3 regions of the Anaerospora sp. genome follow, and region 1 is predicted to be linked to each of the others. Evidence: riboswitches for the same ligand, from Rfam matches in the RefSeq annotation. Region 1 holds a riboswitch; each other region holds the start of a gene.
What was found. A riboswitch is a leader RNA that binds a small molecule or an ion and turns the genes downstream of it on or off. The one in region 1 is predicted to bind glycine.
Positions count from the first base shown of each region.

Region 1 (7,323 bases):
AAGGCAAAACTCAACAGAGTCTTGCCTTCTCAACATCTCATAGCTCTAGGCCTATTCAAAATCAGTGTAACCGATTAAGCAGTCTTAAGTCAAGTAGGAATATCCGCTCTAGCGGCTTGCTGTTACGCTGCTTTGCGAGCGGCCGATAAGCCTTCCAATAAGAAAAGCAAATATCAGGGCAGCCAGCAGGCGAATTGCGGCAACAAAAAATATATTTACACCCGTCCCAATAAAGAGGGCGGTTTCCTCAAATAAGGAGTGACAAATCCCAACCATGACAAAAAGAATCGTAACGGTTGCGCGTGAATAATCGTTATCCTTAGCGAATTGAAGAATGACACCACTACCGGAAACGATGCCAATGAATAGACCAACAAAGGCCGGCAGAGCTGCTGAGCTGGGCAGATAAAAAAGATCTGTGAACCACTTTGTTTTCTTTGAAATGCTTTCCAGCCAGCCATAATATCCGGCAAGCTCAACAATAACCATTAGCGGTAAAATAATAAGAGCTAACTTCGTTACAGTCACAAGACTGGTCATAAGCCCCTGAAATAAAATTTCAGCCAGTAACAAGGTTTACAGCCTCCTAGATAAAACCTGATAAATGAGTAAGCCATGCAGCCAAAAATGCACCAACAAAACGCAAGCCGAACACCAACGTGGCACTCGCTCCGCCCTCGGTCACGACTGGCGATTCTACAAAGGCACTATGACAAATCGAAATCATAATACTCAATATCGTTAACTCGCCCGGAGACAGGGGTATCGCTGCCATAGCTCCAATCCCGCCATAAATACTGGTAAAGATACCGATTACGAAGGGAACCGCTGCTTCTCCCGGCAAGCCAACGATCTGCATCAAGGGGGCAAAGAATTGCCCAATGCTATTTAAAAAGGGTGTCATTTGCAATAAAGATACAAAGATAATCGTCGGAATCACAATTTTAGCTAAGCGAAGGACCACTTTGAGCCCTTTATTTAAGCCTGTCTTGACAAGGGTCATTTCCTGCAATTTACTTTAATCACTCCCATATTCGTGTAGAAGAATAGCAACGATAAAAAACATGAGCATTTCCATCCGCTTTTCCTCCTTTGAAGAGATTTATGACTAAGGCTGTTACCATCATAAATCACTTGAAATAAGGATGGAAATTACAGTTGGTTATGATCTTCATAACCGAATTTGTTATTTAACTACTAATATATGCAACAAGCTTATTGGAGATATTCCCGTGCTCAGCAAAAATCATAAGAAGCCTCTTCATATCTGACGTTAATATCTTATTTTTATGAAAGGCAACGGACATGACAAAGGTTAGCTGCGGTGCATCAGTCAATTCAATTAGTGTTCCATCCTTTACATACGAATCAACTAAGACGTTCGGCAGGATGCTTGCACCCATTCCATCCAAAACAGCCCGCTTAATAGCTTCAGCATCGCTATATTCAATAATGGCATGAATGTTCTTGCCATGTAAGGTTTCTTCAAACAGATTGCGGTATACGCAGCCTGGCCTGAAATTGATAAACGGATAATGGCAGATATCCTGGTTATGATGGTTTTTTACAAATAACTCTCGATTAACTACCCAAACTAACTTCTCATGAGATAGATCGAACTGTACAATTTGATTGTTATTTATTTTATTATGCACAAAGGCTATGTCAAATTTATTATCCAAAAGCCCTTTGATTGTTGTTGGAAGATTAGTGTAAATATCGACCATGACCGGACTCTTTATTGCTAGGTTTTGATAGTCTAACAGTACAGGAGAAAGGAAATAGCTTGCTGCCGTGGTCGATGCACCCAATTTTATCGGTGAGCTAAAATCAGAGAAATGCTGCATGGCAGTATGGAGGTCATTAAAAGCGCTCATTAGTCTTTCTGCATGAGTAACCAGTTCACGTCCTGAATCCGTAATATAGAGTTTCTTCCCAATACGCTCAAATAGCGTAACTCCATACTTTTCTTCCAGCATCCGAATTTGAGCAGTCACCGCAGGTTGTGTAAAATTTAATTGTTCGGCAGCTTGCGTAATATTTTCTAATTTAGCTACTAAAAGAAAGGTTCGAAACAACTGAATATCCATTAGGCGCCCCCTCAAAACATATCGAAAGAGTTAATACTCTTGCTCATCTTATGAGCATATCATATTTCTTCCGCCATATGAACGCTACTCATGCCTTCTTCTCCTTAATTTGTAGCGAAACCATCGTTCACAATCAGTCCAAATAGCAACAACAACAAAACCGCCTATAAACAACTGTCCCCAGTCAAGGTGATGATAAAATTGGTAAATAATCAAAAAAAGCACACCGATGATACATACAAAGCTGCAAGCCCGCATCATTCTCCCCCCATAGTTAGCTATATTATAGTCGGCATTCAGGAATAGGGGAAATTACCAGCGTTTATCGTGATAATAATAAATTTTTATGAGCGCGGACTTGATACGCAATAAATAAAGACCAGGACAATTGCCCTGGTCTTCTTTATCTAATGCCTATGTCTTACATTAATGATTGTGGTGCATCGGTGCAGGAGCTCCGGCTGCATTCGGATCCCATCCCATTATAGCAGGATCAACCATACCAAATACCATAGCAACATGAGCTACAACGAGAAATACAGTAAGAAGAATAAAGTGAAGCTTCATCTTTTCTTCCTCAGTTTTTCCTTTGCCGATCACCCCAAGCTCAAGGAGTGCAATGCTAAACAGAGGCAGTACACCGCTCAGGTAAAATCCGACTGCAATGATGTCTGCCGCGCCGCGCCACTCAATCGTAGGTACAACGGCAAACATCAGATTCAAAAATATTCCCAGGAAATAAAATCCCAAGCCAATACCGATCCGTTTATTCCAAATCCGCCAGGCTCCAGCTCTTTCACGCAGAAAAACGGTAAAAAACTCAGTAGCTACCAGCGCTTCGGCCAAGGCAACAGGAATTACCATATAAATAATCAGATTCCACGGCTGATTATCAGCAAGCAGGGCCATATAGTGAGTCATATTCATTTTAATCATCACTCCTTCTATTGATGGCCCTAGTATAACAGACAAATATGAAGAACTTATGAACGTGCCGCTTGTTCCCGCGAGGCCAGAGATTTCAATTCACGGAACATAAATATCCCCGTTAGCAGCGCCGCTCCTACATCGGAAATGGGGCCTGCCAGCCAAATCCCTGTAAGCCCCCAAAATTTCGGCAAAATATAAATCAGGGGAATAAGCAAAATGATTTGTCGCAGTAAATTAAAAACAATGGCATAGCCGGCCTTACCGACAGCCTGAAAATAGTTAGCGCTGATAATCTGAAATCCGATGATCGGCAGCATCAGCAAAAATAACCTCAGCCCATCTGAGCCAAGCTGAACTAGTTCCTGGTTTCCATTAAACAACCGGATAATATGTACATCCAAAAGCTGCACACAGATGAAGCCAAACAGACATAGTCCGGTAGCTGCCAAAATTGCCAGTTTAACGGTAGCAATAACTCGCCGGTAGTTTCCTGCCCCATAATTATAACCAATAATCGGCTGCGCACCCTGGCTGATTCCCATTACCGGCATAAGCATCAGCATCAGTACCCTGTTGATAATTCCAAAAGCGGCAATAGCTAAAGCACCGCCATAATTTAAAAGACTAAAATTTAATACCACGATTACCAGGCTGTTGCCAATCTGCAGTAAAAAAGGAGCCAACCCGATTTTAGCAATACTGATTACTACTTCGCTGCGAACAGCTAAGTACCGCCGCTTTAGTTTCAGTGTACCCGATCCTTTTATAAAATAAGTCAGCACCCATACCGTTGCCACTGCCTGCGAAAAAACGGTCGCCCAAGCTGAGCCTTCAATCCCCCAATGCAGTCCAAAGATGAACAGCGGATTGAGTATCGTATTTAAAACAGCTCCGATAAGCATGGTCAGCAATGCTGTCTTAGGGTCTCCCTGGGCACGAATGATCCCATTTAAGCCAAAACTGACATGCATAAACACACTGCCTGCCAGGATAATTGTCATAAAGCTTTTGGCATAAGGAAGCACATCCGGTGTTGTGCCAAGCAGCAGCAGCAATGGCTCCAGATACCATAGTGCACCTGCGGTCGTAATGATCACAAGTCCGATAACCATTGTCAACGCATTGCCTAAAATAAGTTCTGCGCCAGCTTTATCCTGTTCACCCAGACGGATTGAGACAAGTGCAGCTGCTCCCAGCCCCACAAACATTCCCACCGCCATCAGAATCATCATTAACGGGAAGGCAATCGTAACTGCAATTAAGCCAATCTCTCCTACACCTTGTCCTACAAAAATACTATCCACCACATTATACAATGCATTAACTACCATTCCGATAATTGCCGGAACGGAATAATCCCATAACAACGTGCGTATCTTCTGCTCTCCTAAAGCAACTGATTTATCCATACCTACCTCCGGGGGCGTATCTATTTTTACACGAATGACTTATTTTACCACCAACAGCAGGGAATTATCAATTCCTCGTTATTACCGGAAGTTAGCACAATAAGAAGGACTGCCTCAAATATGAGACAGTCCTTCTTGTTCTCTCAAGGTTTATTGATTGCCTTGAACAGTAACCCGCTCGATCGCCTTTTTTATCTTTACTGCTAAGCCCGACATTTTGCTTGTTGGAACAGCACAAACTGAAATGCGTATCCCCTTGGCAAGCGGAACAAGGAAGACATTTGCTTTATTCAGTACCTGGCAGACTTCTTCCGGCTTTTGGCAGGGAATAGTGAGGAAAAACCCGGAACGGTACGGCAAGAACTCCAACCCTGCAGCTTTAGCCTCTGAACTGAATAAAGCGGCCCGTGACTTGATAATATTCAGCGCAGCTGCGCGCTCTTCATCACATTGTTTAATCAACTCTGGATTAGCATAAATAGTCGCCAATACTTTGGAAGCACCTCGATTGATACTCGACCAGCTAGCCCGGCAGGTAATTTGGTTCGTTTCAAAAAACTCATCCGCAATCTGAGCATTTGGTGACACGCCGATCATGGCACCAACCCGCTGACCATAAAGTGTAAAGCTTTTGGACATGCTGAAGCAAATAATAGGCAGAACATTTTCCGGCAAATCAGCTAACAGCGGAAAAAAGGAACGGCTGGCACTCTGGTCCTCCGTATAGTCCAAATAAGCCACATCAATTGCCAGAATAATAAAGCGGCCTGGCATTGCCAGCTTTTTAGCACTGTTAAGCACTGCCTTCCACTCATCATTTGTCATTGAATAACCGGTAGGATTATGGGAGGGCGTATTCAAAATAACAACCAGCCGCTCCTGCTTTGCAAGGAGAGCTGTCATTTTTTCTTCCAATTCTTCAAGATTGAACCGGTCACCGGCAAAAAGTGAAAACGTTTCAAACTTACGCAGCGCATCTTCAGCAATCGATTTGTATGGTCCCCAGCACCACTCACTGGAAAGAATCGCATCACCAACTGATGTATAATTCGCTACAATATTATGCAGCGCACCTGTACCTCCGGGCGTTGCTACTGCCTTTATATGAGCAGCAGGACGAAACTCACGAAAAACATGCTGTACGGCAGCCTCCAGAAAATCAGGAGCGCCTTCTAAGGGTGAATAGGCCACTACCTCATTCATAGGAATACTGCGGTATACGGACTCAACTGTCGGAAGACAGTAAATTGTTTCCGTCTCATCAAGAAATGTACCTGGTGCCCCATTAACAACTACTTCTCTGCCGTAGGCCTCTTTGGCCTGTGTAGCTTTTGAAACAACTGTGAAAATCTTATCAGGGGTATATTTACCCCAGGTATGCGGCGCTGCAATTGGCATTTGTTTACTCATATTTTCTCCCTCTCTCTGGAACCATTCATAAATAAAAAGAGTCAAATCAATTGATTTGACTCTGGAAAGACGAGCGGACGCTAAAATACGGCAGCACAATGAAATACTGCAGCGTACAAAGTTCTCTGTCCTTTTGCCTGAGAGATTTATCAGCAGAATCTGCTGGGTTTCCCCTTCGGCGCTCTCCCTGTAAGAGAGTCTCTCCAGAGTTCCGTCCCTTTGCGGTTTTACTCAGTAATGGAGTGCCTGAAAGTTTCACTTCTTCGGCGGGCTTGTTCAGCCGCTCTCCCGCAACATTCATCCGGATATATACATTTGTCGTTTGTGAGAATACTCTTTGCCATTATTATAAAATACTGTCTGAAAAAATACAAGTAAAAATCCACTTATCTCCTCATCCCCCGCTGTCACGGGGACGGTTCCACTGACACAGATTTTGGCACGAAAATGCGCTCTGCCGGAGAAAATATCCCCGGCAGAGCGCATTATTTTTTCAAACTACAGCGAGTTTTTGTATATTTGCCATACTGTTTCCTTGGTTGCCGCTACCGGCGCCATACTAAGCAGCAATTCCAGACTTGGCGTCTCAAAGGCCAATTGAGTCAACTTATCCAAATCCTGTTCTGTAAAACCTTCTGTCGCCAGGCTGCCACTAATGCCAACTTCTTGCAGCCACTTTTTGAGACCGTCATAAGCTTTGGCGGCTTCATCAGGTGCTCCGGTCAAGCCAGGAACAATGGGAGCAAGAATATCCGCAAGGATTTCCGCTTTGGCAGGATAAATCTGCTGTACTACTGCAGGCAGCAAAATACCTAACCCTAAACCATGCGTTAATTCCGGCTTAACTCCGCTCAGCGGGTGTTCGAGGGCATGCGTAAAATGAAGCAGGCCATTATCGAAGGAAATACCGGCTAACAGCGATGCATAGAGCAGGAAGTAGCGAGCTTTTAAATCCTTGGGATCACGTTTTGCGTCCTCCAGATATGTATGGACTAACTGGATTGTTTCCCGTGCCAGGCTGATAGCAAAGGGATTGGCACCAATAGTGGTAGCCGCTTCTATTACATGATTAACCGCATCAACCGATACATACACCGTTTGATCGGGAGGCAGCATTGTCATTAAGGCTGGATCATCAATCGCATACAACGGATAAATGCAGTCATAGGCAATTGCCGGCTTATATTCTTTTTCCGGTATGGTCACAACCGCAAAGCGATCTGCCTCAGTACCGGTACCATGCGTTAAATTAATAGCAACAATGGGAACAGCCTCTTCAGGGCTAAACGTAAATTGATATAAATCTCTCGCTGTTTTATCAGGGTAAGCAAGTAGAACGGCAACACTTTTCCCTGCATCAATCGGACTGCCGCCGCCAATAGCAATAACAGCCTGAGCTCCAAAAGCAAGAGCCTCTTTTGTTGCTTCGTCTACTTGATCTACAGTTGGATTAGGCGTAATTTTACTATACAAAATATACTCAA
Region 1 covers NZ_DALZUO010000019.1:64,408-71,730, forward strand. The annotation lists gene RTR76_RS14695 (nucleoside recognition domain-containing protein) at 109-573, opposite strand; gene RTR76_RS14700 (nucleoside recognition domain-containing protein) at 587-1,003, opposite strand; gene RTR76_RS14705 (LysR family transcriptional regulator) at 1,191-2,090, opposite strand; gene RTR76_RS14710 (DUF6803 family protein) at 2,517-3,017, opposite strand; gene RTR76_RS14715 (MATE family efflux transporter) at 3,074-4,429, opposite strand; gene RTR76_RS14720 (aminotransferase class I/II-fold pyridoxal phosphate-dependent enzyme) at 4,580-5,839, opposite strand; glycine riboswitch at 5,955-6,056, opposite strand; glycine riboswitch at 6,062-6,140, opposite strand; gene RTR76_RS14725 (iron-containing alcohol dehydrogenase) at 6,338-7,323, opposite strand, start outside.

Region 2 (7,323 bases), on a different contig from region 1:
AGCCGAAATACCGCCAACCGCCGTGCCATTCAGTATAATAGGCCTTGTGTTAATTAAAACATGCGTTTCCGGACAAGGAGTATGATATTCTTCTATAATTTGCTGATGCTGTTTCATTGCCGTGCTGATTTTTAAATTCGAAAAAAAGTGGTCAATGGGCTGTTGTATAATGTCCTGCGCCTTAATACCATATAGGGCTTCAGCCTGCTTATTCCAAACGAGCACTTTGTCTTTTTCATCAATCATGCAGATTGCTTCATTTACTGTATCCAGTAAGGTCTCTAACCTGGCTTGCTGCAATTGATACGCTGTATCCATCTGTCTAAAAAGTTCTATCACCTTATCAAACTGGCCTGTTTGCAAGTATTGCTCCAGCTGAGTTATCGGCAGGGCAGCTGTTTTATTCATGCTCTTCCTCCTTTGTCGCCGCAGACAGAAACAAAAAATTAAAATAGATAAAAAAAATGCCCGTATCATCCATAAAGCCGGGGGATGTTACAAGCATCTTTGCTTATGTCAGTTTCCTGACACCTTATATAAATTCGTTAAAGCAAACTTCGTTGTTGCTTTCATAAATCCTGCTTTTTCTGAAAAAATACTAATAAGCAATAATATCCAGCCCCATTGAATTCTCTTCCCATTGCGCACAGGAAAGAGCAAATGTATCTCTCTTTAATTTACTGCAGAAAGCACGTTCATGATATAGACAGTTCTCACATAAAGGCCTTGCTGCACTTGTTTTTATCGTCTGCAGCATACCTTTCAGTATTTCTAATTGCCTGCCTTCCTCTAGCTCCTTCGCCTTTACTTCCAAGAACTTTTCAATACATTCAATTAATTCTTTTGCTTCCATGTTTATCTCCGCCTTTTTGTATTTATCTCAATCAGCATTACTTCTTCAACCATCAACAACTTAATCAAATGCAAGAAACATACCAAAAAGCAAAGGATAAACGACTACAAGCCGGTAAGTTAATTTATTAAATTGTATACACGCTTTATTGTCAGCTCATAATAATGATACGTTTTAGAACAGGAGGATTTTTCCATGGGACAAACAGAAACTTGTAAAGCCTATTTTGTCGGAGCTGGCGTTGGTTCTCTGGCCGCTGCAGTATATTTGATCAGGGACGCCCATATTCCAGGCAAAAACATAACAATTTTTGAGGAAATGAATATAACCGGTGGAAGCTGCGACGGTACGGGGTCACCGGAAAAGGGCTATATGATTCGTGGCGGCAGGATGCTTAATGACGAAGCCTATGAATGCACCTGGGAACTGTTGAAATTCATTCCTTCCATCAGCAATCCTCAAAAGTCAGTCCGTGATGAAATTATTGAGTTTGATAGGAATGTCCGCACTCATGCAAAAGCACGACTAATCGACGGGGACGGAAAGATCATCGATGTATCTTCTATGGGTTTCAGCAATAAAGACCGGATTGACATGTTGAAGCTTACCGTTACGCCAGAAGAAGCCTTGGGAACAATAACGATTGAACAGTTTTTTTCGCCATCATTTTTTAAAACGAACTTCTGGTACATGTGGGCTACTACCTTTGCCTTCCAGCCTTGGCACAGCGCTGTTGAATTGAAACGCTATATGCTTCGCTTCATGCATGAATTCCCCCGTATTCAAACATTAGAGGGTGTAACCCGCACTCCCTACAATCAATACGACTCCATTATTTTACCCCTGATAAAATGGTTAAAGGAGCAAGGTGTTGTCTTCTCAATGAATTGCCGGGTAACTGACCTTGATTTTAAACCGGCAGCTGCTGAAAAAACCGTAGAATGTATCCACTATACAGCTAACGGCACACAGCAAAAAATACAATTGCAAGCTAATGATCTGGTCTTTGTCACTAATGGTTCAATGACCGAAGGCTATACGATTGGCTCAATGACCACCGCTCCCCGCTTAGGTTCAAAGGGTGCCTCCTTCAAACTATGGGAATCAATTGTAAAAAAACACCCTGATTTAGGTAATCCCGCCCCTTTTGTCGATCATATTGAAAAATCGTTGTGGGAGTCCTTTACTGTTACTTGTAAGGATCCGATATTTTTTGACTTAATGGAAAAGCTTTCGGGAAATACTGCCGGAACTGGAGCTCTTGTAACTTTTAGAGATTCTAATTGGTTTATGTCTATTGTCTTGGCCTATCAACCACATTTCATTAATCAGCCGGAGAATATTAATGTCTTCTGGGGCTATGGTCTCTTTCCAGACAAACAAGGAAACTTTGTACCGAAAAAGATGTCCGAATGTACTGGTGAAGAAATATTGACTGAACTATGCTCTCATCTTCGCTTTACCGACGAGCTTCCGTTCATTCTTAAAACCTCCAATTGCCTTCCTTGCCTGATGCCTTTCATTACCAGCCAGTTTATGCCTCGAGCAAAAGGTGACCGGCCCCTTGTAGTGCCACCAGGGTCAACAAATCTCGCCTTTCTCGGACAATTTGCAGAAATACCGGATGATGTGGTATTCACAGTAGAGTACTCTGTCCGTTCTGCACAAATTGCAGTATATTCTCTTCTTAACTTGAGCAAAGAAGTTGTTCCCATGCATCAGTATCAGTACGATACACGTGTTCTGTTTGACTCTTTTATCACCTCCTTTAGGTAGACAGCTTGGATAACTAAAACACCCGGAAAACAGCTTAAAGCTCTTTCCCGGGTGTTTTAGTTATCCGATCTAGACCGGTATCATTTATTGCTACGGTTTTACAGTTGCCTTAAATACTTGTTTTCCTTCTTTCATCTCAATTATAACAGCACTCTTTACTGCATCATGAGTCGTGTTTAAAGTAGTTGCACCTGTAATGGCAGGATAGTCTTTAGTCTGAGCCAATGCTTCCCGGATTTTACCTGGTTCTGCACTATTAGCTCGTTTAATAGCATCAATCAGCACATTCGCAGCATCATACCCCAGAACAGCCATCGCATCCGGCGCCTGTCCGTATTCTTTCTTGTAGGCCTCGACGAATGCCTGCGAAACCGGACTGGTATCATCAACAGAATAATGATTGGTGAAATAGGTATTGTTTAAAGCGGCAGCACCGGCAACTTCCGCCAGCTTAGGAGAATCCCAGCCATCACCACCAACTACCGGCACGGTAATCCCAAGCTCGCGAGTTTGCTTGACAATCTTGCCTACTTCCTCATAGTACCCGGGAACATAAAGCACATCCGGATTGGCAGCTTTTACTTTTGTTAAAATCGCTTTAAAATCCTGATCTTTTTGTAAGTAAGCTTCTTCAGTGACGATTGACCCGCCCCCTTTAACAAAAGCTTCTTTAAAGAAAGCAAGCAGTCCTTTGCTGTAATCACTGCTATTATCAACCAAAATAGCAGCTTTTTTGAGGTTTAATGTATTGAGAACAAAATTAGCCCCCACTGTTCCCTGAAATGGATCAATAAAGCATACACGAAAAGTATACTCTTTCACTTTGCCTGTTTTGTCATCCACCGTTACTTTTGGATTAGTTGCACCCACGGCCAGAAAAGGGACTTTACTGCCTTCGGCTACGCTGGAAGCAGCAATAGCATTGGAACTAGCGAAAACACCAGTTACTGCAGCAACTCGGTCCTGGGCGGTAAGCTTTGTCATCGCATTAGCCGACTCAGAGGGCTCACTTTTATTGTCACCAATCACTGCCTGGATTTGTTTGCCCAGAACCCCACCTTTAGCATTTGCTTCTTTGATTGCCATTTTTGCGCCATTTGCTGCCGAGGTCCCCATCGTGGCATTAGCGCCGGTCATTTCGTTTAAAAGACCAATTTTAATATCATTTGAAGCCAATCCGCCACATCCGGACGCAATACCGGTCAGCAGCAGCACCGCCACAATTAACGCACTCAGTCTGAAGTTCCTTTTACTCATTACAAACTCTCCCTTTTTCTGTAGATTCTCTTTGAGCCGTTTTCCGAAGACTTCACCGAAGGAAGACCATTCTCTGCATGCAAAAAATAAAAAGAGTCAAATCATAAGATTTGACTCTGAAGAACAACAAATAAGTATCCCTGCAAAAAAATGCAGTGAAACAAACGTGCTCTGTCCTTTTGCCTGAGAGTTTCATCGGTAAGTATACCTACCGACTTGCACCTTCGGCGCCCTGCTAAACAGGGGCTCTCCAGAGTTCCATCCGTTTACGGTTGTCGCAAAAAACATTACATCAACTGTAAGTTATACGAGTTTCCGTGTACTTCATATGGACACAAATATTAAGTTTTCATCACTTTTGTCTATAATAATAGTAAAATCAGCTTTTGTCAAGTAATTTCAACATCGTATCAGTCTATTACTCTTTAGCAGCCTGGTTATTTGAGTTAATTCCAATAACCGGAAAATTCCATTGGTACTTCATGCAGCAGAGCCGCAGGCCTGTCGTTATACAAAAACAGAGATACATTTGTGCAGTCCCGGTAAGATAAAACTGTGAATAATAAAAGCTTATTGCACCGACAATTGTTGCTATCGCATATACTTCCTGACGAAAAACATATGGAATTTCCTTAACAAACACATCGCGCATAATACTTCCGCCAATACCTGTAATAACAGCAACCGTTGTTACAATAAACAAGGTATTGAAATTATGCTGTATCGCTAAATTAGCACTGGTGGCAGTAAAGGCCCCCAAGCCGATTGCATCAAATACCTGAATCATATTTTTGTATTTTTCTAACCAACGATAGCTAAAACACACGCCAACTGTTGCAACTGCACTGATCATAAAGAAAGTTGGGTCACGAAAGGTAAGCGGCGGCGTATTGCCGATAATCACATCACGCAATATCCCGCCGCCTACAGCTGTCGTCACAGCCAATACCAATACGCCGAAAATATCCAGCCGCTTTTGTATCCCGGTCAGCGCTCCCGATACTGCGAAGGCAATTACGCCAGTAAATTCTACTATGTTCCAGGTTGTCATTTCATACTCTCCCTTTACTATGGTCACCAGTGACTCTATCGGTCCATTTTATCATATGCCGCGTAAATTTAGAAGGGACTAAAGTAACCTCTCTTCAGGTAGAGTAATAGAATACTCCAGATGTATTTGGGGGAGGTTTTAACTAAAATGAGACCAAAGCTCTGCATGGGGCTGATCATTATTTTCATCTGTATGGCTGCGACAACAGCTACCGTACTTGCCGCACCGCATTTGTCCTGGTATACACAAGCATTAGACTATGATGAGACAAATGCTTTGATTATTCAAGGTTATTTAGAAAATGATGGAACAGTAGTAATTGACAGGGTTAACCTGCTGACACTAAATATTTATTTTAAACAAAAAAATACTGATTGGTGGTTTGCCAATCAGGGAAATTGGGAGAACATTCCCGTCTATTTACAACCAGGTGACACTCACAAGCTAAAATTGAGAATCGTCAACCCTAGATATTATCAATTTGATGATTGGAAAATTACCGGAAACGTGAATTATCATATTATACGAACTGCCGACTTATAATCAGTTCAATTATTCCCGACAAACTTCACCTACTACTTCCATATTGACATCAACATTCATCTGATGAAAGTACTCTTTGCCAATCGCTGCAATAACAGAAGTGCTAGGTCCTCCCGATTTAGCAATATCTAATTTTGCAGCTGGATTAATCGTAAGTTTCATGTGATTATTTCTTGCTAATTCCTGCATCTCATAGCCGATTCCTCTGGAACCGACCGGGATAATCTCATATACTTCGCTTTCCTTAAGCAACCGCTTGATTAGATTGTAGTTAATACGATCTTGGGGCTTGCTTTCTAGGACCTCCCGGCCAACCTTCGGCTGCCCCAGAACTACTAATAAGGCTTGGTTTTTTATATTGTTAACTTTTAGCTGTTCATTTTCAATAATGCCGACTGCAGTAATCCCCAGTGCGGTTACCTCTGTAGGGAAATTTTCTTCCGTACTGCCGGTCAGCACCACATTACTGATTCCAGCCGTCTTAAGCTCTTCTTTAATACCTTCAATCATATCTTTACCGGTCACATTCATTTCGTTACAAATTGTACTAGTCAGGCATATCACTTCCGCACCTGTGCATAGCACTTCCAGGAGAGCTACTCTTGCCGTATATTTCCCGGTAATGAAGGGTGAAGCCTGCAGTACATCATGTGCTTTCATCCCCACACCTCCGCAGCTGTCACAGGCAATCACCATCGTTCTCCCCAACCCGATATCTACCAGGGTTAAATCTCTTATTTTTTTCACATTCATATCTTGTACTTTTTCACACCTTTACCATAACATCGACCATTGTAACCAGATAAGAATTGCTGCTATTTATAGTTTTCCGTCCGCTTATAATAACATATACGGACTACTAAATTCAAATCAACTTACGGCACAACAAAAAAACCGGGATACCCGGTCTTTTTTGTTGCTTATTTTGCTTGCAGTACTTGAATCAGTTCACGACCTCTGTTGAAGGCTTTCACATCGTCAGTATGATAGCTTTCCTTGATTTGAGATAACAGTTTACTCAGCACTGTTTCAGGCTTAAGCAAAGCATTGATCTCCGTAAAAGCGCCAAGCATCACAACATTAGTAAGTAATACATCGCCAAGCTCACTTGCCGCCTGCGTAGCATCAATGAAATAACCTTTACCATCCAGTAGACCGATGGTATTTATCATTTCCTCCTGTGTGGGATAGCGGTCTATATTAAGCTTAGCAAGAATGGTGGGCACGGGAGCTGTATTAATGATATATTTTCCCTGCCTGCTTAGCAAATTGATATAACGCATTGCTTCAAGCGGCTCAAATCCCAGCAGAACGTCAGCCTGGCCTTTAGGTACCAGCGGTGAATAGATTTGCCGATCACTGCTGATGCGCAGATGAGAAAGCACCGACCCTCCCCGCTGTGCAGCACCTTTCGTTTCGGTATTTACTACAGTAAAGCCTTCATCCATTGCACACTTCGCAAGGGTTTGGGATGCAAGAATATTTCCCTGTCCACCCACACCGGCAATTACTAAATCCAGCTTCATTCAATCGCCCCCCTCTTGCATACCCAGCTGCAGACGCCGCAGCCATTGCAGCTGCTTTGATCAATAAGAGCCTTTCCGTCGCTGATCGTAAGCGCAGGGCAGCCAAAAGTACGAACACACAGACTGCAGCCATTACATATATCCTGATTTACATGAATCTCCCGGGAAACATACGATATTTTTCCTTCTCGCCCAAACTTTAGATAACACAAGGCTTCGGCAATAACAACTTTTACGTCCTTTTCCCTAGCAGCTTCAGCCAGCACTTTAGCCGTCTCTTCCACCTGATAAGGATTACAGCGGTATACCTTAGCCCC
Region 2 covers NZ_DALZUO010000025.1:28,615-35,937, reverse strand. The annotation lists gene RTR76_RS16795 (sigma 54-interacting transcriptional regulator) at 1-408, opposite strand, end outside; gene RTR76_RS16790 (hypothetical protein) at 599-853, opposite strand; gene RTR76_RS16785 (oleate hydratase) at 1,049-2,629, shown strand; gene RTR76_RS16780 (ABC transporter substrate-binding protein) at 2,720-3,886, opposite strand; glycine riboswitch at 4,048-4,150, opposite strand; gene RTR76_RS16775 (trimeric intracellular cation channel family protein) at 4,305-4,937, opposite strand; gene RTR76_RS16770 (hypothetical protein) at 5,085-5,480, shown strand; gene RTR76_RS16765 (AIR synthase related protein) at 5,490-6,233, opposite strand; gene RTR76_RS16760 (indolepyruvate oxidoreductase subunit beta) at 6,401-7,006, opposite strand; gene RTR76_RS16755 (thiamine pyrophosphate-dependent enzyme) at 7,003-7,323, opposite strand, start outside.
Region 2: another riboswitch for glycine. It lies ahead of RTR76_RS16780 (ABC transporter substrate-binding protein); the one in region 1 lies ahead of RTR76_RS14720 (aminotransferase class I/II-fold pyridoxal phosphate-dependent enzyme).

Region 3 (7,323 bases), on a different contig from region 1:
TCAATTCCTGGTCATGCAGCACAGCACGGCCGCCGGTGATGCGCCTGACAAGATCAATGCCCTGACTCCGGCAGGCTTCAAGCTGTACTTCTTCTCTGATTTTTTGAAAGTAGCCGATGCTTAACGCCGCCGGCTGCCAGGTATAAAAACGCAGGGTTGGCGGTACCAAACCGGCAGAGTGAGCTTCGACAATCGCCTCGTCAATTGCCATATTTGCGGCACCATGACGGGCTTTGTCAAAAATCACACGCCACTTGCCGTCAATACCCATTACTCCTTCCACCGCACTACCGGCTTACGGGCTGCCTGCGTTTCATCAAGACGGCTGACCACTGTAGAGTGCGGCGCCTGGCTGACCAGTTCGGGCTGTTCTTTTGCTTCGCGGGCAATTTCCTTCATGACGGCAATGAATTCATCCATTGTCTCTTTGCTCTCCGTTTCAGTCGGCTCAATCATCAGTGCATCATGAACAATCATCGGAAAATAAATGGTCGGAGGATGATAACCATAGTCCAGTATCCGTTTTGCAATATCAAGCGTTTTTACACCAGGAGCTTCTTCCTTCAGCCCGGCGAACACGCACTCATGCATACAATGCCTGTCAAAAGGCAATTGATAACAATCCTCCAGTGAACGCATGATATAGTTGGCGTTAAGCACGGCATCTTCACTGGCCTGGCGCAGCCCATCCGGCCCCAGCATGCGAATATAGGTATAGGCCCGCAGCAGGACGGCAAAATTCCCATAGAAGCTATGGATCTTACCAATCGATTGGGGCTTGTTATATTGCAGGGAATACTGCTCGCCGTCAAACTCAACTACAGGAACAGGCAGGAAGGGCAGCAATTTAGCTTTTACTCCCACCGGCCCTGATCCGGGACCGCCGCCGCCGTGCGGAGTAGAAAAAGTCTTGTGCAGGTTAAAGTGAACAACGTCAAAGCCCATGTCACCCGGCCGGGTTATCCCCAAAATGGCATTGGCATTCGCGCCGTCATAATACAATAAGCCGCCTGCATCATGAATGATTTGGGCAATTTCTGCAATTTTGGTTTCAAACAGCCCCAAGGTGCTGGGATTTGTCAGCATAAAGGCCGCGGTGTCCGGTCCGACAGCTGCCCGCAGCGCCTCAATGTTCACACTGCCATCCGGATCTGATTTTATTTCAACTGTTTCCAGTCCGCAGACAGTTGCGGTCGCAGGATTGGTACCATGTGCCGAATCCGGTACAATTACCTTGGTCCGGTTTTCGCCCCGGCTTTGATGATAGGCTCTAATTAATTTTAAACCAGTCAGTTCTCCATGGGCCCCGGCAACCGGCTGAAGCGTGCAGCCATCCATCCCGGCAATATGGGACAAATAGGTTTGCAGCTCATATAAAATGGACAGGGCTCCCTGAACAGTATGTTCCGGCTGGAGAGGATGAATCTTGCTGAATCCGGCCAGACGGGCAGTATCTTCATTAATCTTGGGATTATACTTCATCGTGCACGAGCCAAGGGGATAGAATCCATTGTCTACACCATAATTGCGGCGTGAGAGACCGGTGTAATGGCGAACCACGGCGACCTCACTCACCTCGGGCAAATGAGGTGGTACGGCGCGCAGCAGCTGTTCGCCGATCAAAGCTGCTGCAGGCTGTTCCGGTATATCGAGGGCCGGCAAGTCGCAGCCGGTGCGACCGGGCCGTGACATTTCATAAATCACCTGTTTTCCTTGCTGCAAGCTCATTTCAACCCCTCCAATACAGACACAAGCTCATCAATCTCCGCTTTTGTCCGCTTTTCAGTCACACATAGCAGCAATTGATCCGCTTTTGCCGCATCCACTGTTGCCAGATCAAGTCCGCCGATGATGCTTTTATCCCAAAGAGCCCTGTTAACTTGAGCTGCTGAACGAGGTGTCTTCACGACAAATTCATGAAAGAACGGGCTGCCGTAAGCCAGGCTGTAACCAGGGATAGCGGCAATACGCTGCGCCGTATAGTGCGCTTTTTGCATACACGTATTCGCGATCTGCTGCAGTCCTTGCTGTCCCATTGCGGCTATATAAACACCTGCCATAACAGCACACAAGCCTTGATTGGAGCAAATGTTGGAATACGCTTTTTCACGGCGAATATGCTGTTCCCGTGCCTGCAAAGTCAGCACAAAGCCTCTGCGCCCTTGGGTATCAACGGTTTGACCGACAATTCTGCCGGGCATGCGGCGCATATATTTTTCACGAACTGCCATAAAACCGAGATAGGGACCGCCAAAATTAAGTCCCAAGCCCAGCGGCTGGCCCTCACCAACGGCAATATCAGCTCCATACTCACCAGGCGGCTGCAAAAGAGCAAGTGAGGTGGGGTTAACGACGGCAACAAACAGCCCGCCATGGCGGTGAACGGCTTCACCGAACCCTGCCATATCTTCAATAATGCCATAAAAATTAGGCGTCTGCATGATAACAGCAGCAGTATCGCTGTCAAGTAAAGCCACTGCCTGGTCAGCTGCCGTTTTGCCTTCAACTACCGGCAGAATTTGAATGGCAAACCCAAGATCGCGTGCATAGGTTGCCGCTACCTGACGATAAAAAGGATGAACAGCGCCGCTAATCAGCACTTTTTTCCGGCCCGTTACTCCGCAGGCCAAATTCATGGCTTCCGCTGTAGCAGTAGCCCCATCATACAAAGAAGCATTGGAAACCTCCAGGCCAGTCAGCTCACAGATAAAGCTTTGGTATTCCCAAAGCGCCTGCAGCCCACCCTGGCTGATTTCCGGCTGATACTGGGTGTATGCCGTATAAAACTCGGCCCGCCCTGCCAGGTGAGAGACTACTGACGGAATGAAATGATCATACGCCCCGGCTCCCAGAAAACAAGGATAATCATCAACATTGCTGTTGCGCCCGGCCCGCTGCTGCATCATCCGCAGGATTTCCAGCTCGCTGACAGCAGAAGGCAGCTCTAGCGGCTGTTTAAGGCGTATATCGGCAGGGATATCGGCAAAAAGCGCTTCCACTGACTGAACGCCGATTGTGTTAAGCATAGCCTGACGGTCGGCAGGGGTATTCGGCAGGTAATGATGACCGGCCATTTATTTCCCCCCCAGCGCTAATGCCTGATACTGCTCCACATCAATTAGCTGAGCTATTTCATCGTTATTCTCCCATTCCAGTACGGCAATCCAGCCTTCTCCATACGGGTCCTGGTTAACAAGCTCCGGTTGATCAGCCAGCTGTTCGTTAATTTCCACTACTGTTCCGGTCAACGGCGCATAAATATCTGAAACGGCTTTAACAGATTCGACCACTGACATGTTGCTGTGAATGCTGATTTTTTTGCCTACAGGAGGCACTTCAATAAACACAATATCACCTAACTCGCTCTGGGCAAATGCGGTAATTCCCACTACTGCCCGCTTGCCTTCCAGCCGTACCCATTCGTGATCCTTGGTGTACTTTAGTTCTTTTGGAAATTCCATTTTTATATCCCCCTTATTCTAAGTCGCATTTTCGTTACTTTGCAGCTTCAGTTGGCGACGGGCGGCGATAAAACGGCTTTTTGACCACAACTGCGTCAACTACGCCTCCTCTTATCTCCACTCCAATTGCAGTACCGGGCTGAATATAATTAATATCCAGCAGGGCAAGTGCCAAATTTTTGCCTATTGTCGGGGCAAAAGAGCCACTTGTCACCGTACCAATTGTTTTACCGTCAGCAACACAAGTGTAGCCAGCCCTGGCAATACCGCGGCCGGTCATTTCCAGTCCAACTATTTTCCTGGTAATTCCTTTCTGCTTCTGAGCAGCCAGCGCTTCTAAACCGGTAAAGCCCGCCTTTGTCAGCTTAACGAACATATCCAGTCCTGCTTCTAAGGGCGTAATTTGGTCTGACAGTTCATGACCATACAACGGCAATGCCGCTTCAAAGCGCAGTGTATCTCTGGCTCCCAGCCCCACAGGAATGAGTCCGTATTCTGCCCCGGCCTGCAGCAGAAATTGCCATAGAGCTGGAGCTGCTTCAGCCGGACAATACAATTCAAAACCGTCTTCTCCGGTATAACCGGTGCGGGAAATCAGGCAGCTAATGCCATGTATATTCATCCCCTGCCAGAACCAGTAATATTTTAAGGTTTGTAAATCGGAGCTCACGAGTGTCTGCAGGATTTGTACCGCCTTAGGCCCTTGCAATGCCAGCTGAGCCATGACAGCCGACAGATTTTTAAGCTCTAGCTGAAAACCATCAGCCTGCTGCTTAATCCAGGCTAAATCTTTCTCAATATTACCTGCATTAATAACCAGCAGATACTCTTGCTCACCAAGCCTGTAGATCAACAAATCATCTACAACGGTACCGTCCGGATAACACATCGGTGAATACATGGCCTGATTAATGTGCAGCGCACTGATGTCATTCGTAACCAGGCAATTGATAAAGGCATCTGCCTCAGGACCACTGACCGCAACCTCTCCCATATGGGACACATCAAAAAGACCAGCTGCCGTGCGCACTGCTCGGTGCTCTTCCAGTATTCCCGAATATTGGACCGGCATCAGCCAGCCGCCAAATTCAATGACCTTGGCTCCACTTGCCAGGTGAACATCATAAAGAGGTGTCTTTTTTTCCGTCATAATAGCCTCCTTTTTACTTGGGTAGTATGTTCCAAAATGCACAATACAAAAAGGACAGAACAAGCTTAACGCTTGCTCTGTCCTTTTACCTGAGAGATTGCCCAAACCGGCTTCCCCTTCGGTGACCGCAGCTGCGGTGCTCTCCAGAGTTTGTCAGGTTAAGGTCCTTTTGCCTGAGAGTTTCTTTTGCGGTTGTTGCTCCTTCGGCGCTGCCATTGGCAGACTCTCCCCTAACCATCATTCAAGATATGAAATTACCAATTCGTTCGTCAGATCGAAGCCAAAATCCTCCCAGATACTGGCATATTATTAGAAAATACAATCTATTATTTATATATACGACTAACACACCAGGCAAATGCCCATTTTGATTGCAAAAGTTCCAGATATGACTACTATAAAAAAACAGACCTGCAGACTGTAATAGCAGCCTGCAGGTCTATTTTTTTTGCTATTTATTAATGGAATGCGGTACCTTTGGCGACACCGCTTTCGTATAAACGAGAGGCCATTTATCAAAGAACGTATTAAAATACAAGAAGACCATGAGAAGGGCAAATTGACCGGCTAAAATTCCCATAACAGGAAATCCCATGCCCATGTCATTACCGGCAAAAGGCAGTATTTTATAGATATTAAGCCAAAGCAGACCAAATACCGTTCCACCTGCCAGCCAGATTGCCACCCGCGTAAGAACCCGCTTGACCAGGTTCGGTTCCTTGTCTGCACCTGGATAATCGTCAAACAAATGATGCCAGCATAGCATTGTCACAATAAGTGAAAGTTCCAGGGAAGCAGCCGTTACATAAGGGTTGACGCCTGGATTAATAGAAAAAGCCGCAATAGCTGCAAGATATATCTGCGGTGTAATTAAACCTCCGCCAATAAAGGCAATGACCAAACCGACCAGCCCCAGCCAGGGTTGTTTATCAGTGAAGTATTTATAGGGATAGCCTTCACCACCCTCTGCAGGGATTAAAAACCAGAAAATAAAGCCCTGACAAAAAGCGAGCACCGCCGGCCACGATCCCAATGGCTGACTGGTGATTGCATGTCCGCCCAGCTGCAATTGCATAAAACTGGGAATAAACATAGCCAGCCAGACAAGAAGCGCAAAAAACGAGCTTGTCATCATCACTGCTAACCCGTCAAGCGGCGGTTTCAAGTTACCTGCCCAGGGTTTCTTCTGGAAGAGAGATACAAAGGGAATTTGGGCAATTATCACAGGCAGTACATAAAAATTAGCCGTTTCCCAGCCTTCAAGAGCCAGCTTCAGTTCCTCTCCATTCTTAGGAGCAAACATAATTGCCAGATTGAAAGGCTTCCACCAGATACCGATAAATGAAATCAATAGCAGATACGCTGCTATTCCACAAATAAAACTAACAAGGGTATACCAAATTCCTGCTATCGGCTGGCGGGCTGTAAGGCTGTACTTTCCATAGTTGCCAAAAATCAGCGTCTGCCAAATCCACGCACTGATGCTGCACCAGAAAAAGGTGCCTTCAGCAAATGCGGCAATATATTTTTTGCCCAGGGCCGGATCTGCAGCCTGCAAACCTGCAGTTGCAGTAAAGCCGATCAATGCCTTGGCAACAGAAGCCCAAACCGGCCAATACAGCATGGCATAAACAAAACAAATCAAAACACCGGCAGCTCCCGTGAGAAGCTTACTGTCAAAGCGCCGCTGCGGTAAATATTCCATTTGCCGTCCTCCTCACTAAACGTTATTCGCTATTTATCCATATCTTTTAGCAACAGTGGTTCCAACCACCATTTTAAGCACTTCTGAGGCACCAACGCCGATATCCATTAATCTGGCATCACGGGCCAAACGCTCAACCTCGTTATATTTCATATAGCCATGTCCGCCGAAAATCTGCAGCGCCTTGTGACATACCTCATTGGCAGCCTCTGTTACAAACAGCTTGGCAATTGAGGTGTCTACCGAATAGTCCTTGCCGCTGTCTCTTTTTTGGGCAGTATCATCTACCAGCAATTTTGCTGCCTCAATTTTTACATGCATATCGGCAAGCTTTTCCTGTACGGCATAAAGGGCACTGAGCGGTTTACCAAATGCACTCCTGCGGTTCGCATAGGCGGCTGCTGCTTTCAATGCGGCTTCGGCAATCCCCAGCCCGATAGCAGCCATCCCCAGGCGACCGCCGGTCAGGCCAAACATCGCCATTTTAAATCCGTCCCTGCCATTGCCAAGCAGATGATCTGACGGGACCAGGCAATCATGAAATACCAGACTGGTCGTCTGTGAGCTTCGGCAGCCCATTTTCTCCTCAGGCTCACCGATCCGGAAACCGGCTGCGCCTTTTTCAATAATGAACAAGCCAATACCTTTTGCTCCTGCCTCTGCGTCTGTTTTAAAAGCTACGATATAAATATCGGCCAGGCCGCCATTTGTGCAAAAAAACTTTGCTCCATTTAAGAGCCAGCCGCCCTCCGCCGGTGTTGCAACCGAGCAAATGCCGGCAGCGTCCGAACCTGCCTGTGCTTCACTGATAGTATAGGCCGCTATTTTCCTGCCTTGTATTAAATCAGGCAAGTACTTCTGCTTTTGCGCGTCTGTTCCAAACTGCAGCAAAACATCAATTGCCATCCAGTGGACATGAAAGGTCAAAGCAACTCCGGCACTCACTTTGGCGAATTCTTTCACGGCCTGGTGAGTGGCAACAGAAGGATAACCGCCGCCGCCATAAC
Region 3 covers NZ_DALZUO010000003.1:156,296-163,618, reverse strand. The annotation lists gene RTR76_RS04365 (lipoate--protein ligase family protein) at 1-283, opposite strand, end outside; gene gcvPB (aminomethyl-transferring glycine dehydrogenase subunit GcvPB) at 271-1,722, opposite strand; gene gcvPA (aminomethyl-transferring glycine dehydrogenase subunit GcvPA) at 1,725-3,074, opposite strand; gene gcvH (glycine cleavage system protein GcvH) at 3,075-3,461, opposite strand; gene gcvT (glycine cleavage system aminomethyltransferase GcvT) at 3,496-4,611, opposite strand; glycine riboswitch at 4,763-4,852, opposite strand; gene RTR76_RS04340 (hypothetical protein) at 5,063-6,316, opposite strand; gene RTR76_RS04335 (acyl-CoA dehydrogenase family protein) at 6,350-7,323, opposite strand, start outside.
Region 3: another riboswitch for glycine. It lies ahead of gcvT (glycine cleavage system aminomethyltransferase GcvT); the one in region 1 lies ahead of RTR76_RS14720 (aminotransferase class I/II-fold pyridoxal phosphate-dependent enzyme).